Regions from separate parts of the Mesorhizobium sp. CA13 genome, predicted to be linked through region 1. Evidence: riboswitches for the same ligand, from Rfam matches in the RefSeq annotation. Region 1 holds a riboswitch; each other region holds the start of a gene.

Region 1 (6,020 bases):
CCTTCCCAACTGGTGCGGAAGCCGTCGGCGCACCAGCTGCCGCGATAGGTGAACATCTTGCCCTGGCCGAGTTCGAAGGTGGCGCTTGCCGACGATCCCTGCCGGTACCAGGAATTGGCCGGCTCCCATTCCCGGCAATACACTTCGGTCGGCTCGCCATCGACCATGTAGCGGGCCGCGTCGAATGTATGGATTGCCATGTCGAGCAGCAGCACGTGGCGCATGTCTTCGCGGAAACCGCCGAAATGCGGCGCAACGAAAAAATCGGCATGGATGCTGGTCGCAGCGCCGATGGCGCCGGAGCCGAGAAAGCGGTGGATGCGCCGGACGTTGGCGACGTAGCGGCGGTTCTGCACGACGGCATGGATGCGCCGGGCGCGCCGGGCCGCGCCGATGATGGCGCGCGCATTGTCCGAGCTGTCGGCCAGCGGCTTTTCCGTCAAAAGATGACAACGATGGGCGAAGGCGGAGTTGGCGACGTCGCGGCGGGCGGCGGGCACGACCACGTCGAACACCGCATCGGGTCGGGTCTGGTCGAGAATGGCGTCGAGATCGGTCCCGATCGCGACCCCGGCGAGGTCATATTCGCGGGCCCGCTGGCGCGCCCTGTCGGCGTCGAGGTCGACGAGGCCGACGATCCTGACGGCAGGGGATTGGCGGGCGGCCTCGAGCCAGGTTTTGCTCATGGCTCCGCACCCGACCAGGACGACGTGCATCATCCAGCGCTCCTCCGGCCAACCCCTCCTGGCTGGCACCACGGTAGTCCGTAAATGACTTCCGTAAACGTTTACGATGACACACCCGATGGCGTATATTGTCAATCGGATTTGTACCGTCGGTTCTGAAACGCCTTGGCCGCACGACCGGCTGGTGCTAGCCAGAAGCAGGAGGGGGAGGTCTTGGCATCCAGCATTCACGATCTTGCACGGCATCTGAATATTTCGATCGGCACGGTCTCGCGCGCGCTTAACGGGCGCGCCGACGTCAATGCCGAGACGCGCCAGCGCGTGCTCGACGCGGCGCGGCAACTCAACTATTCGCCGAACCAGTCGGGCAGGAACCTTCGCCGTGGCACCACGCATGCCGTGGCCTTCATGCTCCAGCCGCATCCGGGCGACCAGGAATATGGCGAGCCGTTTTTCATCCCGTTTTTGAGTGGGCTGCAAGCGGCACTGGCCGAACATGGGCTCGACCTGATCATCGTCATGGGCGCGCCGGGCGACTATCAGCAGGAGCGCCTGCGCCGTGTCGTCGAGACACGTCGTGCCGATGCCGTCGTGCTGGCCTGGACGCGGCGCGAGGACGATCGCATCGACTATCTGAGCAAGGCAGGCTTTCCCTTCGCGACGCTCGGCCGAAGCCGGTCCGGCGACGACAACTATCCTTCTCTGGACCTGGATTTCGAGAAGGCGGGCGCCGATGCAGTCGACCGACTGGTCGCGCGCGGCCACCGCCGCATCGCCGCCATCCGGCCGTCGCTTGACCTGAATTTCGGTTATCTGTTTCTGGAGGGCTATGGCAAGGCGCTGCGGCGGCACGGCATCGAAGTCGATCCCGCCCTGATTGTGGATGGTTTCATCAACGAAGCCGGTGGCTACGCGGTGACACCGCAAGTCATGCGGTCGAAGGATCCGCCGACCGCGATCATCTTCAACAACGACTCGATGGCGCTCGGCGGCTGCAAAGCGCTCGCCGAAATGGGGATCAAGCCCGGCCATGATGTCGCGGTGATCGTCATCGTCGACACGCCGCTCTGCCGTTATTTCTCGCCGGCGCTGACCGGCTTTCGTCCGAGCCTGGATCCGATGGGGCGGCGGCTTGGCGAAATCCTGCTCGCCTCGCTCCCGGCTTTCGCCGGCGCGAAAGGGCCAGAGATCATTCGCGAGGTCTGGCCGCTGGAACTGGTGGCACGCGATAGTGATTGACCATGCGAGTGTATTGTTATAACAGAACATGCATCGACCTTGCCTTGACGCTGCCTGCATCCTAGGCTGCGACTCGTGATGGTCCCCGCGCCGCAAGGCGAGGGGTGAAAAGGGAACATGGTGAGGCCCACCTTTCGGGTCGAAGCCATGGCTGCCCCCGCAACTGTAAGCGGCGAGCAAAATCCGAAAAAGCCACTGGCCGGCAAGGCTGGGAAGGCAGGATGGCGCAACGACCCGCGAGCCAGGAGACCTGCCATCTGCATGAGTGACCGGACGGGGTGTGCCGGGAGGAGACGCGGGTTCGGTCTTGTCGACCGGTTCAAGCCAGCTTCCTTCCGTCGCCATTTTTGAAAGTGACGGAAGTTGGACGGCGCCATCGATCGCATTCACTGCATTCCCATGCATCGCATCGTCGTGTGCACGCTTTGCCGCGATATCGCCACCGAGGTGAATTCAGGCCAGCGTCCGGCAGGACTGGCAGGCAAGACGCTGGCCCGTATTCCCGCAGGCCCTGCAAGGAATTGCCCATGACCGCGCCGCTTCTCGAGGCCCGCGACCTGGCCGCGGCGGCGGATGGCCTGCATCTGGTGCATCCGGTCAGCCTTTCGGTGGCGGCGGGCGACCGCCTCGCTATCATCGGGCCCAACGGCGCCGGCAAGACGACATTGCTGCGCATGCTGTCGGGCATGCTGCGGCCGAGTTCGGGCGAAGTGAAGCTCACCGCGCGCCGGCTCGACAGGATTTCGACCGCCGAGCGGGCGCTGCACATCGCCGTCGTCGGCCAGACCGATCAACCCGATCCACGACTGGCGGTCATCGACTATGTCGAGCTCGGCCGGGTTCCGCATGCCGGCCGCAGGCACAGGAGCGAGGAACGCGACATTGTCGTCGAGGCGCTGCGCCGGACCGGGCTGTTGCCGCTGCTTGGCCGCACCATCGGCTCGCTGTCGGGCGGCGAGCGCCAGCGCGCCCAGCTTGCCCGCGCCATCGCGCAGGAGCCGAAGATCCTATTCCTCGACGAGCCGACCAACCATCTCGACCCGCGGGCGCGCAGCGAGTTGCTCGAACTGGTGGCAGGCCTCGGCATGACCGTGATCGCGGTGCTGCACGATCTGGCGCTGGTGACGCCTTTCGCCACCAGGGTCGCGGTGATGAGCCATGGCCGCTTGCATGTGCTGGCGCCGCCACGCGAAGCACTCACCCAGCAGCTGATCCGCGAGATCTTCGGTGTCGACGTCTTTAGGTTGCGCCACCCGACGGAGGACCGCGAACTGACGGTGTTCGAGGTTCCGAACCGTGCCGCGCCATCTTCGTGATCGAAGCCATTTCCGGCAGATCCTGTTCAACAAAGGAGCAATATCCGTGAAACGCCTTGCCGTGTCTCTTGCCTTCTCCCTGCTGGCCTCTACGGCCTTCGCCTTTCCGGTGACGGTCGACAGCTGCGGCAAGCCGCTGACGTTCGACGCGCCGCCCAAGCGTGCCGTCATTCACGATCTCAACATGGCCGAGATGGCCTTCGCCCTGAAGCTGCAGCCGTCGATCGTCGGCCTGACCGGCATCACCGGATGGTACAAGGTCGGCCCCGAATTCAAGGCCGAGCAAGGCTCGATCCCGGAACTGGCGCCCAAATATCCGACGCTGGAAAACCTGGTCGCTGTCGAGCCCGACTTCTTCTTCGCCGGCTGGTACTACGGCATGAAGCCGGGCGGCGAGGTGACGCCCGATACGCTGGCGCAGCACGGCATCAAGACCCTGGTGCTGACGGAAAGCTGCGTCCATCTCGACAAGAACCGGCCTGCCGCTTCGATGGAGCTGCTCTATGGCGATGTCGAGAAGCTGGGCAAGATCTTCGGCAAGGAGGCCGAGGCGGATAAGCTCGTCTCCGGCTGGAAGGCGCAGCTCGCCGAAATCACGGCCAAGGTCGGCGACCGCAGGGGAACGCGCGTGTTCCTCTATGATTCCGGCGAGGACAAGCCGTTCACATCAGGCAAGTTCGCCATTCCCAACGCCATGATTTCCGCGGCCGGCGGCGACAACATCATGGCCGACATGAACACCAGCTGGGGCAACACGGATTGGGAGACGGTGGCCTCGCGCAATCCGCAATTCCTCATCCTGCTCGACTATCAGGATGGCGGCGGCTACCGGAAGCTGCTCGATTTCCTGAAAGCGCATCCGGCAATGAAGGAGACGGACGCGGTCAAGAACGAACGCTTCGTGGCGCTTCGCTATGCCGAACTGACACCCGGGCCGGCCAACATCGAAGCGATCGGCAAGATCGCCAGGGCGATGCATCCGGAAGCTTTTTGACCGGGACCATGACCTTGCGGCACAAGGCATTCCTATTGGCCATTACGGCGGCCGCGTTGGCAATCGCCGTGCTCGCGCTGCTGTCGATCGCCTATGGCTCGACGATGATCCCGCTGGGCGACGTCGTGGCAGCGCTTGGCCATGCGATCGGATTGAAGGGACATGACGTGTCCGGCCCGGTCGGCAGGATCGTCGTCGACCTCAGGCTGCCGCGCACCATCCTGGCCATCTGTGTCGGCGGCGGCCTGGGCGTGGTCGGCGCGCTGTTGCAGACGGTGACGCGCAACGATCTTGCCGATCCGTTCCTGTTCGGCCTCTCGTCGGGAGCCGCCGCCGGCGCGGTCTCCGTCATCACCGTCTTCGGCGACAGTTTCGGGATCTGGACGCTACCGGTCGCCGCATTCACCGGCGGTATTCTGGCGGCTTGCGTTGTGCTTTTGCTGGTTGCGCGGGTGAGGGGACAAGGCCCCGAACGGCTGATCCTCGCCGGACTTGCGGTCTCCTTCATGTTCACCGCATTGACCAATTACCTGGTCTTCGCCGGTGACCAGCGCGCCGCCCATTCGGTGCTGTTCTGGACGATGGGCGGTCTCGGCCTGGCACGGTGGGACAATATCTGGCTGGGGGCGCTTGGGGCCGGCACGATTGCGGCGTACGGGCTGTGGAATCATCGCCGGCTGGACGCTTTCCTGGCCGGCGAAAATGCCGCTGAAAGTCTTGGCGTGCCGGTGGCGCGAATGCGACGGACGACGTTTCTGGTCGCCGCGTTTTCGACCGCGATCCTGGTTTCGGTGGCCGGCGTCATCGGCTTCGTCGGCCTCATGATCCCGCATCTGTCGCGGCCGCTGGCCGGCGCGCTGCATCTGCGCCTGATCGTAAGTTGCGCGTTGTTCGGGGCGGTACTGTTGCTCGCTAGCGACCTTCTGGCGCGCACATTGCTGCCGCCGCAGGAACTGCCGATCGGCATCATCACCAGCTCGCTCGGGGCTTTCTTCGTCGTCACCACGCTGATCCGCAACCGCTTGTGATGGGTGTCGCGGCAACCGAAACTCATCGGACGCGGCCATGATTGTGCTGCACGGCTGCCATGCACGTTTGCCGGCTTCTGGAACAATGCCGGGCTTGAATAGTAAGCACGCTTATTATATATCCCACTCATGGTTTCCGAAGGCATAGACAGATTGGGATTTTTGATCCACGACGTGCAGCGGCTGATGCGAAAGCGCTTCGAAGCGCGCGCCAGCGGCCTTGGCCTGTCCTCGGCGCAATGGCGCCTGATGGTTCGCGTCGCCAAGGAAGCGGGCGTCTCGCAGGCGCGGCTTGCCGAACTGCTCGAAATCGAGCCGATCAGCGTCTCACGGCTGGTCGACCGGATGGAGGAGGGCGGCTGGATAGAGCGCCGCTCCGACGCCGCCGACCGCCGCGTGCGCATGATCTTCCCAACCCCCAAGGCAAGCGCCGCCTATGCGGAGGTCAAGAGCCTCGCCGGCGAAGTCTATGAGGAGTCGCTGACCGGCGTTTCGCCGGACGATCGCCGCGTCCTGATCAGGGCATTGGATGCGATGGCACAGAATCTCGCGGATGGCGATTCACCGTCCTGCGACAAGGTCAAGAATACGGAAGGCGCAGCAGCATGAACGCGGTAGCCAAGGTTGACGAAAACGCCGCCAAAGTGGAAATGGAAGCGCCGCAGCAGCCGGCTGCGGCCCCTGTTACAATGGCTCCTCCGGTGGAGCCGGCGCCGGCGCCAAAGAAGAAGCGCCGTCTCGGCCGCTTCTTGTTGAT
Region 2 (6,020 bases), 470 kb from region 1:
GTCACGTAGCCGCGCGCGTGCTCGACGGCCCTGGTGATGGCCCGGTCGGCGCGCTTGCCGAGATACGAGGTCAGTTTCTTGCCGAAGTCGCGCAGGCCGACATAGGCCTTGCCAGAGGCCAGGCGCGCCAGATAGGCGCTCATGGCGCCGGTCGGCGGGGCGATCGACATGTCGTTGTCGTTGAGAATGACGATCAGGCGGGCATCGAGCGCACCGGCATTGTTCATCGCCTCGTAGGCCATGCCGGCCGACATGGCGCCGTCGCCGATGACGGCGATGACATTGTTGCGGCCGCCGGCAAGATCGCGGGCCGCCGCCATGCCCAGGCCCGCCGATATCGACGTCGAGGAGTGGGCGGCGCCAAACGGATCGTATTCGCTCTCGGTGCGGCGGGTGAAGCCGGAGAGGCCGCCCTCCTGGCGCAAGGTGCGGATGCGGTCGCGGCGCCCGGTCAGGATCTTGTGCGGATAGGCCTGGTGGCCAACATCCCAGATCAGCCGGTCATCGGGTGTGTTGAAGACATAGTGCAGCGCCACGGTCAGTTCGACAACGCCAAGCCCGGCGCCGAGATGACCGCCGGTGCGCGACACCGCGTCGATCAGTTCGAGGCGAAGCTCCGATGCCAGTTGCGGCAATTCGCTTTCGGAAAGCGTGCGCAGCTCGGCCGGGATGCGGACCTTGTCGAGAAGCGGCGTATGCGGCGTTGCGTTCACGGGTAGGCCCAGGCTTCTGTTCATGCGCGGGATAGGCCGCCGTCAGGCGAAAGTAAATGCCTGTCAAATGGCGCGGAAGGCCGGCTCCCTCATCGATTTTCTCAGCCTTCCGGCAGTGGAATGAACTCTTTCTCATCGCCGGGAACGATGTCGAAGCGGCCGGTCTTCCATTCTTGCTTGGCCTGCTCGATGCGCTCCTTGGAAGACGAGACGAAATTCCACCAGATGTAGCGCTTCGAGCCCAGTGAGGCGCCGCCGAACAGCATGAAATGGGCACCGCCCTGTGAGGATACGACGATCTCGTCGCCGGGCCGGAACACCAGCAGCCGTTCGGCCGGAAACACGTCGCCGGAAATCGAGACCTCGCCTTCCAGCGTGTAGATGGCGCGTTCTTCCGCGTCGGCCGGGATTTTGACGCTGGCGCCCGGCGCCAGCCTGAGATCGGCGTAGAGCGTCTCGGAATCGGCCCGCACCGGGGAACGCAGCCCCTGGAAATCGCCGATGACGATGCGGCCACTGACGCCTTCCGCGTCGATGTCGGGAAGCCGCGCGACAGCGGTGTTCTCGAACACCGGCGCTACTTCCTCCTTGCCGTCCGGCAGCGCCAGCCATGTCTGCAGGCCCGAGACCGACATCGGCGCGCCGCGCAGTTCTTCCGGCGTGCGCTCCGAATGGACGATGCCGCGGCCGGCGGTCATCAGGTTCACGTCACCCGGCTCGATCACCATTTCGGTGCCGAGCGAATCGCGATGCCTGATCCTGCCATCGAACAGGTAGGTGACCGTCGACAGACCGATATGCGGATGCGGCCGGACGTCGAGCGCCTGACCGGCGCGCAGGATGGCAGGCCCCATGCGGTCGAAGAAGATGAAGGGACCGACCAGCCGCCTTCTGGCAGTCGGCAAGGCACGGCGAACCTGAAAACCGCCAATGTCCTTCGCGTTCGGAATGACCATCAATTCGATCTGGTCGCTGGCAAAGGCGTCGCCTATTTCGGGGTCCTTCCCGGGGAAGAAGCTCATGAACTCTCCTTGTCAGCCGCCGATGGCTGCTTTGGCCAGATCAGGCAAAGCGGATCGCCGCCCTCGCCCGCAGTTTGGCCGCCACTTCTTCACGGTTGCGCGGATGCTGGTTGGTTTCAAGCGAATCGAGAAGCTCGCGCGCCGACGCCGCGATGGCCTCGACGGCATGGTCGAATGCGTGCTGGTTCTGCTTCGAAGGCCGCGTCGTTCCGCTCAGCTTGCGGACGAACTGAAGGGCTGCATCGCGCACCTCGTCATCGGTTGCCGGCGGATCAAAATTGAACAGGGTCTTGATGTTTCTGCACATCGCTTCCGTATCTCCTCTTGTCCTGGAGCCGTTTCAATCGGGATGCGTTCTATCCTCAATCATGATCGTGTCAAAAACCAGAGAGACGGCTGCGTGCCTCAATCCGCGTCCAGCGGCTCCGTCCCGATCGGCTTGCCGTCGCGGGACAGCCTGATCTTCTCCACCTTGTCCTCGGCCGCCTTGAGCAGCCGGTCGCAATGCACCTTCAGCGCCTCGCCGCGCTCGTAGATCCTGATCGACTGGTCGAGCGGCACATCGCCACGCTCCAGATCATCGACGATCTTCTCCAGCGCGTCGAGAGCCTGTTCGAAGCTCATCGCCTTGACGTCTTCGTTGGTTTCACCAGCCATCATTCATCCTTTCATCAGTCGCCCGACATGGGCGGCGACCGAAAATGCCAATCCTTGCAGATCGTAGCCGCCCTCGAGCAGGCTGACGAGCCGGTTGCCGCTGTGGCGCGCCGCGCGCTGCATGAGCTGGCCGGTCGCCCAGTCGAAATCATCCTCGGTCAGGTTGATCTCGGCCAGCGGGTCGCGATGATGCGCGTCGAAGCCGGCCGAAATAATGATCAGGTCGGGTGCAAAATTGTCGAGCGAGGGCAGCACGCGCGACAGGAAGGCATCGCGGAACGCCTCGCTGCCGGTTTGCGGCGCAAGCGGCGCGTTGACGATGTTGCCGGCGCCGGTTTCGTTCTTTGCTCCGGTGCCGGGGTAGAGCGGCATCTGGTGCGTCGAGCAATAAAGCACGGACGGATCGTCCCAGAAAATATCCTGCGTGCCGTTACCGTGATGCACGTCCCAGTCGACGATGGCGACACGTTCGATACCGTGTTTGCGCTGTGCATAACGTGCGGCGATGGCCGCCGTGTTGAACAGGCAGAAGCCCATCGCGGTCGCTTTCTCGGCATGGTGGCCGGGCGGTCGGGCGGCGACGAAAACGTTGTCTGCCCGGCCGGCAAAGACGTCGTCGACACCGGCGTTGGCGGCGCCGATCGCGGTGATCGCCGCCTGCCAGCTCTTCGGGCTGGCCGTTGTGTCGGCATCGATGCGGGCGATGCCCGTCTCGGGAATGGCGGCGCGCACTCGTTCGACGAAGTCGGCGGGATGCGCATAGAGAATGGTGGCCTCGTCGCCTTCCGGCGCCTCAGTGCGGTCGAGCGCGGCAAAAGCTTCGTCGTCGAGCACGCGCTCGATGGCGCGCAAGCGGTCCGGCCGCTCCGGATGGCCGGGTGGCGTGATGTGCTCGAGGAAGATCGGATGGGTGTAGAGACGAGTGGCCATGCTCCCTATCTAGTGCCCCGGCGCGGCGATAGCCATGCGTTGCGGCCTGATGGCTGGGGAAAATCGCGCCTGCGTCCATTCGCGTCGCCGCTGGGATTGGCGGCGCGGAGGCTTCGTCGTAAAGTCCCGGCCGCTGCCTGGTGCCCGCCGCGAGCGGGAGAATCGGGAACACGGTTTGATCCCGTGGCGTGCCCAACGCTGTAAGGGGGACCGCGCCGGTAAGTGCCACTGTCGATGACGGGAAGGCGCCGGACGCGGGTTGATCCCGAGCCAGAAGACCGGCCTGGCAGGCATCGTCATCCGCATGGTCAGGCGGACGGCAGTTGATTGCAATCGCAAGGGGACAAGCGATGCCGGACGATATGACCATCCCCGTGGGTGACGGATTCGACCAGATGGCGCGCGATGCGGTCTACCGCGCAATGTTCACGCGGCGCGATGTCCGCAGCCATTTTACATCAGAGGCCGTCGACGACGAGGTGCTGGCGCGGCTGCTGCTTGCCGCCCATCACGCGCCATCGGTCGGCTTCATGCAGCCATGGAATTTCATCGTCATTCGTGGCACCGAACGACGGGAACAGGTGCGCGACCTGTTCCTGGCGGCGCGCGAGCAGGAATTGCCCGCCATCGAGGAAGAGCGGCGGGCGCTCTACCGCAAGCTCAAGCTGGAAGGCATCTGCGAAAGCGCGCTCAATATCTGCATCACCTGCGACCGCCGACGCTCACAGGGTTCGCCGCTGGGACGCTGGCACAATCCCGAGATGGATCTCTACAGCACGGTCTGCGCGGTGCAGAATTTCTGGCTGGCGGCGCGCGCCGAAGGCGTCGGGGTCGGCTGGGTCAGCATTATCGAGGCGCGGGCGTTGAAAGACCTTCTGTCGATTCCCGAGCATGTGACGCCGGTGGCCTATCTCTGTATCGGCCGCGTCTCCGAGTTCGCGCCGAAACCGGACCTCGAAACACATGGCTGGGGTCGACGGTTGCCGCTGCCCGAGCTGATCATGAGCGAGACGTTTTGCGGACAGGGCGAAGTGCCGCTCAAGTCAACGATCGCCCGCCTCAAGGCGGCAACATGCGAAAAATCTGTCAAACCCTTGATTTGATTGCCGCTACGGCATGCTCAGCGCTGCCGGCGGCCTGCGCCTTGTCCTGAGCATCTGAACCTGGAAGCACCTCGGCTATCCGCCTTCAGGCGGCTGTGGCACCCTTCCTCAACAATCCTTCGAGCAGTTGCTTGAATGCCGCCACCACGGTCTTTGATGTCGCTTCCGGGTCGTTCGAATTGGCGATCCGCTGCGCCGCCTGACTGCTCGCCCCGTTGATCAGCCGTGCCGCGGTCTCGGGGTCGACGCCCGAGACGACCACCCCGTCGCCCTGCAGCGTCGTCAGGTGATCGGTCATCGACGCGACGCAGGCATTGGCGTTCGGCCATTGCGCGGGGTCCCCCAGCACGGCCGGACCGTCCCGGAACATGATGCGCTGGATTTCCGGCTCCAGCGCCATTTCGATGTAGCTCGTGCATTCGTCGACGAAGCTTTGCCAGCGGGTCGGTGCTTTCGCTGCAACCTCATTCACCCGTGCCGCCATCTCGGCGTCGATCTCGGCGATGACCGCCTGCAAGAGCCCCTTCTTGTCGCCGAAATGATGGTAGAGCGCACCGCGCGTCAGTCCCGCCGATGCGGTGAAATCGTCCATCGACGCTTCGGCATAGCCGATCGTTCCGAACGCATGCCGGGCCGCGGCAATCAATTTGGCGCGCGTTTCGGCGATCATTTCCTTGCGGGGCTTGTGCATCTCTTCTGGCCTTACCCACATACGTTCCGTATGCCAATTGACATACGCAACGTATGATCTATTTAGTGTTCATACGCATCGTATGTAATTTCCGAATCGCCTTTTGTCGAGGAACGGACCATGCAGAACCCCTATTCCGAGATTTTTCGAGCCCCTGGCGCCAAGGGCTTTGCCGCTGCAGGCTTCATGGCGCGCCTGCCGATCGCCATGGCGCCGATCGGCATCGTCGCGATGCTGTCGCAGACGCGTGGCGAATACTGGCTGGCGGGCGCCGTCTCGGCGACATTCGCGCTGGCCAACGCTTTCCTGGCGCCGCAGATCTCCAGGCTGGTCGACCGCCTCGGCCAGACACGGATCGTCGTGCCCACCACCATCATCTCCGTGCTGGCATTCCTGCTGCTGATTGCGTCGGCCAACCAGGATTGGCCGGTATGGACATTGTTCGTGTCGGCGCTGCTGGCCGCGGCCATGCCCAGCATGCCGGCAATGGTGCGCGCGCGCTGGACCGAGCTTTTTCGCGGCCGGCCGGAGATGAACACCGCCTTCGCCTTCGAATCGGCGGCCGACGAGCTGGTCTATATCGCCGGTGCGTCGCTGTCGGTGGGCCTCAGTGCGGCGCTATTTCCGGAAGCGGGCATGCTGGCGAGCACTTTGTTCCTCGCCTTGGGCTCGATAGCTTTCATCCTGCAGCGATCGACCGAGCCGAAAGTCCGGCCGGTGGGCCATGGTTCGGCGGGCTCGGCAATCCGCCTGCGGCCGGTACAGATCATAACCTTCGCCCTGATCTTCATCGGCGCGACCTTCGCGACGACGGAAGTGAGCACCGTGGCGATCACCAAGGAGTTCGGCCAAGCCGGTGCCGCAAGCCTGGTGATCGGCGTCTATGCGCTGGGGTCGTTCGTGC
Region 3 (6,020 bases), on a different contig from region 1:
GTGCGTGCAGATCTTGCTCTGGTTCATTCCCCTGGGACTGTTCATCACCGCCCTTCTGGCGACATCGTTCCTGTCACAGCGGAGCCTTTATGAGCATGTCGAGGCCGTCGCCGATGCGCTCGACTCGGGCGGCCTCGACATGGGCCGCGCCGCCGTTTCGCGCATCGTCGGCCGCGATCCCGAAACCCTCGACAGGGCCGGCGTCTGCCGCGCCGCGATCGAGAGCCTGGCCGAGAATTTTTCCGACGGCATCGTTGCCCCCGCCTTCTGGACGGGCGTCGGCGGCCTTGCCGGCGGCGCCGCCTACAAGGCCGCCAACACCGCCGATTCGATGATCGGCCACCGCACGCCCCGCCACGAAGCCTTCGGCTGGGCGGCGGCGCGCTTCGACGACTGGATCAACCTGCCTGCCTCGCGGCTGACGGCGCTGCTGATCGCGTTGGCGGCTTTCCTGGTCAAGGGAGCCGATCCCCGCAACGCGTGGGCTGCGGTGCGGCGCGACGCGAAAAAGCACCGCTCACCCAATGCCGGCTGGCCGGAGGCGGCGATGGCCGGCGCACTTGGCCTGGCGCTCGCCGGGCCGCGCAGCTATGGCGGCGTAACGGTCGACGACGCGTTCATGGGCGAAGGCGGCCGGCGCGAAGCCGAGAGCATCGACATAAGGCGGGCGCTGAAACTCTACCGGGTCGCCGACTACCTGCTGATCGCGCTGTTCGGGTTGGTTTCGCTGCTCGCGATTCTGGCGTTCTAGAACTCTATCCCTTGCTGCGCCCTCACGCCGGCCGCAAAATGGTGCTTGGTCAGCCCCATCTCGGTGACCAGATCGGCCGCCTCGACCAGCGCCGGCTTGGCGTTGCGGCCGGTGACGACGACGTGCAGGCCCTCGCGGCGCGCTTTCAGCGCGGCGACCACCTTGTCGAGATCGAGATACTCGTAGCGCAGCGCGATGTTGAGCTCGTCGAGCACGACAAGACTGATCGACGGATCGGCCATCAGCTCCAGCGCCTTGGCCCACGCGGCCTCGGCCGCCGCGATGTCGCGCTTCAGATCCTGCGTCTCCCAGGTGAAGCCCTCGCCCATCGCGTGCCAGACGACGCGGTCGCCAAACGCGGCGAAGGCCTCCTTCTCACCCGTATGCCATTTGCCCTTGATGAACTGGACGACGCCGACGCGCTTGCCGTAGCCGAGCATCCGCAACGCCAGACCGAAGGCAGCCGTCGTCTTGCCTTTGCCAGGCCCGGTGTTGACGATCAGCAGACCCTTTTCAACCGTCTTGCTCGCCACCTCGGCATCCTGCACCGCCTTGCGCTTGGCCATCTTGGCGCGGTGGCGCTCTTCGTCCTTTTCGTCGATGTCGGTCATGTCACTTCACCTTGAGCGGCAGCCCCGCCACCATCAAAAGCACGGTATCGGCAATCGCGGCGACCTGCTGGTTGAGCCGGCCGGCGGCGTCGCGGAACCGGCGTCCCAGCGCATTGTCGGGCACGATGCCTTGCCCGACCTCGTTGGATACCACGAACCAGGGCCCGCGCGGCCGCGACAGCATGTCAGCCAGCCGCCGGCATTCGGCCTCTACATCATGATCGGCCAGCATGTGATTGGTCAGCCAGAGCGTCAGGCAATCAACAAGCACCGGCTGGTTGTCGGGCAAGGCCTCAAGCGCACCGACAAGGTCGAGCGGTGCATCGATCGTCATCCAGCCTTCACCGCGTCGCGACCGATGCAGCGCGATACGCTGCCGCATCTCGTCGTCATAGGCTTGCGCCGTGGCGATGTAGGCCCATGGCGAAGGCAAGGCCGTCATCAGCGTTTCGGCGTGGGCGCTCTTGCCGGAGCGCGCACCCCCGATGATGAAGGTCAGTCTTCCGCGATCAGGCAAAGCTGTCGCACAGGCTCGTCGCGCGGCCGGTGAAGCGTCCACGCACCACGCCGACGGCAGCGCCGAGCACGAGCCAGAACACCAGGTTGGTCACTGTCACCGCCACCACGAACTGATGGTGCAGGCCTTCCGGAATCGGCGTCTCGAAACTGTCCGGCTGCGGCGCGCCGACAATATGCGGCGCGACGATCAACACCACGCCCAGAATCGCCAGCGGCAGTGATTTGCGGAAGGCGATCAGGGCAAGGCCGATCGCCGTTGCCGCCACCGTTGCCGTCCACCAGATCTGGCGCGGCAGAAGCTCGGCGGCGGGCATGGCAGGCAGTTCCGGCGGCAGCCCGAGACCCGGCGCCAGCGTGAACACGGCAAAGCCGGCCAGTCCCCAGAACACGCCCTGGCGCCAGTTGCCAATGCCGCCGGCGAATTCCGAAACCGCGACCAGGACCAGCGCGAAGCCGATGCCGGTGACGATGTTGGCAAGCACGCTGAAGGCGAAGCGCTCGAAGCCGTCGGCCGGCGCCCAGCCTTCCTCTTCCGCCGGAGCAGCTTCAGCGGCTGCCGGCGCCGCGGAGCTCATGGCGTTGTTGTCGGTCGCGGCCGGTGCGGCATGGTCGTGGTGATGGCCGCCGCCCGCCTGTTCGTAGACTTCCGCCTTCAGGATCAGCGGCACGGTGGCATAGGCCTGCATGCAGGCGAGAACGACGCCGGCCACGAGCCCTGCGATCGCCGCGACGAACACGACGTTGCGAAACAGGTTCATGATGTCAAATCCCTATCAGTGGCAGGGAAACGCCATCGAGTGGCGATAGTCGTGCGCGGCATTGTGGACCGCGTCTATATGCGAGAAACCGACAAAGCCGACGACGAAAACGCCGAGCAGCGCCGCGAGCGCGAGCTGCAGGAGGCGCGACTGCGAGGAGATGGAGGCGCCGAGGGAGACGGAAGCGGTATTCATGTCTTGTCCTTTCGCCCTCCACCCGAGGGCATCGAAGTCAGTTTCCTGTCGCCGGCAGGTCTCCTGGCTCGCGGATCAGCGCCCTTCCCCACCTTCCCGAAGAAAATCTTCAGTGGCATATGGAGAGGACTACCGCACACAGTTGCGGGGGCAGCCACGGCATTGGGCAGCAAATCTGCCCGCACCGCATTCCCTCTTGGCTCCAATCGGAACCGACGACGAAGGTGACTATAGGGAAAATCGCCGCATCCGGCAAACCAAATTCCGACGACGACAAGCGCTTTAGCGCCGTCGGCCGCCTGCTCCGCTGCAATTGACAATTTCCGTGGGCGGGTGTCGGCTGCCATCCTCACAGGAGGCCAGCCATGCAGCCCGTCCAGAGCCAGCACGCCCCCTATAACGGCCTCACCCGGGCCGAGCCGACATTGCCGTCGTCGGCCTATTGGGACGTGGAGAGCTACCAGCGCGACCTCGACGCCATCTGGTACAGGAACTGGCTGCTCGTCTGCCGTGAAGCTGATCTCGCCCAACCGCTGGCTTTCCGCACCTTCCGTGTCGGCACTCAGGAGATCGTCGTGCTGCGCGACGACACCGGCGAACTGCGCGCCTTCCACAACACCTGCCGGCATCGCGGCTCGCAGCTTTGCCAGGAAAGTGCTGGCCGGTTGAAGGCGCGGCTGATCACCTGCCCCTATCACGCATGGTCCTATTCGCTGCGCGGCGATCTCGTACGCGTGCCGTCGAAAACGCTGCCCGACGGTTTCGACAAGGCGGACCATCCGCTCTATCGCGTCGCGCTGTCGGTCTGGCGCGGCTTCGTCTTCGTCAATCTCGCGGAAGATGCCGCCGGCTCGGCGCACTCATCCTTCGACCCGGCCTCCGGCGATCTCGGCAACTGGCCGCTGGAATCGCTGGCATCAGGCCATGTGCTGCGCAAGGTGATGGATTGCAACTGGAAGATCTTCTGGGAAAACTTCAACGAATGCCTGCACTGCCCGGGCGTCCACAAGGACCTGTCGCGACTGGTGCCGATCTATGGCCGAGGCCTGATGGGCCGGCACGACGATCCTGAATGGACGCGCCACGCCGATAATGACGCGCCGGAGTTTTCCGGCGGGCTGCGGGCGGGTGCCGAAACATGGTCGCGTGACGGTCAGGCTCATGGGCCGGTCTTTTCGGGCCTGACACCGGCCGAGCGCGCCGCCGGCCAGACCTATGCCACCAGCCTGCCCTCGATGTTCATCGTCGGCCACGTCGACTATGTCAGGTCCGTTCGGCTGGTGCCGCTTGGCCCCGAACAGACCGAGTTGACCGCCGAATGGCTGTTCGCGCCCGACGCGCTCGCCGCCACCGACATCGACAATATCGTCGGTTTCGGCACCCAGGTTCTGGAGGAGGATGCCGCGATCTGCGAGGTCAACCAGAAAGGGCTGCGCTCCATGCGCCACAAGGCCGGCGTGCTGATGCCGGAGGAGTACGACCTCCACCGCTTCCACGACTGGGTACGCGAACGGCACGCTGCGCTTGTGCCGTAAGCTTCACAGCGACTTCGGCAGATAACGCCAGGTGACATAGCCGCAGACCGCCGCAAGCAGGCCGAGCGTGACGAAAACCGAGCCGAGTCCGAAAAAGGCCAGCACCACCGAATAGACCAGCGGCGGCGTCAGTTCGGAAAAATCGAGATAGGTGCGGTAGACCGCAGCCATCTGCGCCCGCTCGTAAGAGCGCACCGAGCGCATGAAGGCGGTCGAGCCCAGCGCGTCGAGCGCGATGGTGAAGAAGGCGCCGCAGAGCAGGAAGGCGCCGGTGATGAGCGGCGCGCTTTCGCCGACGGCACCCGCTGCCAGCAGCATCGCCGACATGGCGAAATAGGCAAATGTCATGGTCCTGCGGCCGCCGAAACGCTTGCCCGCCTTGCCCCAGAAAATCGCCATGAACAAAAGCGCGTTGCCCGCCGAAACCAGAATGCCGCCGGCCAGTTCGCCCTCACCGGTGATGACCATGAACAGCGGTCCGTAGACGAAGAAGGTCGTCCAGAAGCAGGAGCGGCCGAAGGCGATCAGCCAGGCCAGCCTCAGCCTCGGCTGCGCGACGAAGCGACCGATATTGGCGAGCGGATTGACCGGGCGCGTCTTGCCCGGCCGGATGGAAGGATTGTCGCCGAGCCGGTAGGTCCAGAACAACGCCAGCAGGGCCAAGGCGAATACGGCGACCGCGCCATGCGCGGCATAGATGCCGAAGCGCGTGTAGAGAAAGATGCCGAGCGTCGGCCCACCCGTCCAGGCAAACATCGACCACGCCATGCGCAGCGATTCGGCCTGCATGAAATCGGTCTTGCGGATGTGGTCCATGATATAGAGGTTGAGCGTGATCGACAGCGCGCTGGCGCCCATGACACGGCACAGCATGCCGGCCAGTTGCCCGGCGAGCGTATGCGTGACGAAGAACAACGAGCCGATCGCCAGCAGGCAGGCGCCTGCCGTGTAGACCCAGCGCCGCGCGAAGCGCTGGATCAGCATCGGCATGAACAAGGTTACCGACAGGCCGAGCATCGCCACGATGGTGTAGAGGATCGAGACGATCTGCTCGTTGTGGAGGATCTCGTAGGCCTGGATCGGGATGACGCTCGACACCGTGGCGCGAGCGAAGGATTCGACCGCGTAGAGCGAGGCGAAGGTGCGGGCATCCGCGGCCTTGAGGGCCGGTAGCCAGATCGGATGGCGCACATGCGTGGACATTGCTTCCCCAAAGCAGAATCACCAGCCAAATCTGCGGCCATCAGTTCGCGACCGGTAACAGGAAACCGACGTGCCCCGGTTAAAACGAAGCCGGTCAAAGGCTTTCCCGTGCTGGCCTAAAGGCGTGCCTGACACAGCGCCGGCTGACCGTCCGTATCGAAGCTCACGGCCTTCTTTTGTCCGGCGTAACCGTGATAGTCCTCGTGCGGGGCTGAATCAGATCGCGAGACCATGAGCATCCAGACGCCGACCATGCCCGCCGCGGAGTTGCCGAAGACCAAGCGCATCGTCGCCATCGACATGCTGCGCGGCATCGCGCTGATCGCCATGGCGAGCTACCATTTCACCTGGGACCTGGAATTCTTCGGCTACACCGATCCCGGCCTGACCGCCTTCGGCTGGTGGAAGTTCTATGCTCGCTGCATCGCCTCGACCTTCCTGTTCCTGG

What was found. A riboswitch is a leader RNA that binds a small molecule or an ion and turns the genes downstream of it on or off. The one in region 1 is predicted to bind cobalamin.
Region 2: linked by a shared signal. The riboswitch ahead of bluB (5,6-dimethylbenzimidazole synthase) and the one ahead of LB566_RS01670 (ABC transporter ATP-binding protein) in region 1 are both predicted to bind cobalamin.
Region 3: linked by a shared signal. The riboswitch ahead of LB566_RS23765 (CbtB domain-containing protein) and the one ahead of LB566_RS01670 (ABC transporter ATP-binding protein) in region 1 are both predicted to bind cobalamin.

Annotation. Positions count from the first base shown of each region.
Region 1 covers NZ_JAIUHS010000001.1:323,519-329,538, reverse strand. Annotated here, with positions in the region: gene LB566_RS01680 (Gfo/Idh/MocA family protein) at 1-719, opposite strand, end outside; gene LB566_RS01675 (LacI family DNA-binding transcriptional regulator) at 900-1,925, shown strand; cobalamin riboswitch at 1,988-2,198, shown strand; gene LB566_RS01670 (ABC transporter ATP-binding protein) at 2,453-3,241, shown strand; gene LB566_RS01665 (ABC transporter substrate-binding protein) at 3,288-4,235, shown strand; gene LB566_RS01660 (FecCD family ABC transporter permease) at 4,244-5,263, shown strand; gene LB566_RS01655 (MarR family winged helix-turn-helix transcriptional regulator) at 5,393-5,872, shown strand; gene LB566_RS01650 (HlyD family secretion protein) at 5,869-6,020, shown strand, end outside.
Region 2 covers NZ_JAIUHS010000001.1:795,522-801,541, forward strand. Annotated here, with positions in the region: gene dxs (1-deoxy-D-xylulose-5-phosphate synthase) at 1-737, opposite strand, end outside; gene LB566_RS04050 (pirin family protein) at 815-1,735, opposite strand; gene LB566_RS04055 (DUF2277 domain-containing protein) at 1,776-2,042, opposite strand; gene LB566_RS04060 (exodeoxyribonuclease VII small subunit) at 2,141-2,392, opposite strand; gene LB566_RS04065 (histone deacetylase family protein) at 2,396-3,322, opposite strand; cobalamin riboswitch at 3,444-3,624, shown strand; gene bluB (5,6-dimethylbenzimidazole synthase) at 3,673-4,425, shown strand; gene LB566_RS04075 (TetR/AcrR family transcriptional regulator) at 4,511-5,116, opposite strand; gene LB566_RS04080 (MFS transporter) at 5,237-6,020, shown strand, end outside.
Region 3 covers NZ_JAIUHS010000012.1:65,602-71,621, reverse strand. Annotated here, with positions in the region: gene cbiB (adenosylcobinamide-phosphate synthase CbiB) at 1-751, shown strand, start outside; gene cobO (cob(I)yrinic acid a,c-diamide adenosyltransferase) at 748-1,362, opposite strand; gene cobU (bifunctional adenosylcobinamide kinase/adenosylcobinamide-phosphate guanylyltransferase) at 1,364-1,879, opposite strand; gene LB566_RS23770 (CbtA family protein) at 1,872-2,639, opposite strand; gene LB566_RS23765 (CbtB domain-containing protein) at 2,655-2,834, opposite strand; cobalamin riboswitch at 2,870-3,066, opposite strand; gene LB566_RS23760 (aromatic ring-hydroxylating oxygenase subunit alpha) at 3,200-4,369, shown strand; gene LB566_RS23755 (MFS transporter) at 4,373-5,572, opposite strand; gene LB566_RS23750 (DUF1624 domain-containing protein) at 5,804-6,020, shown strand, end outside.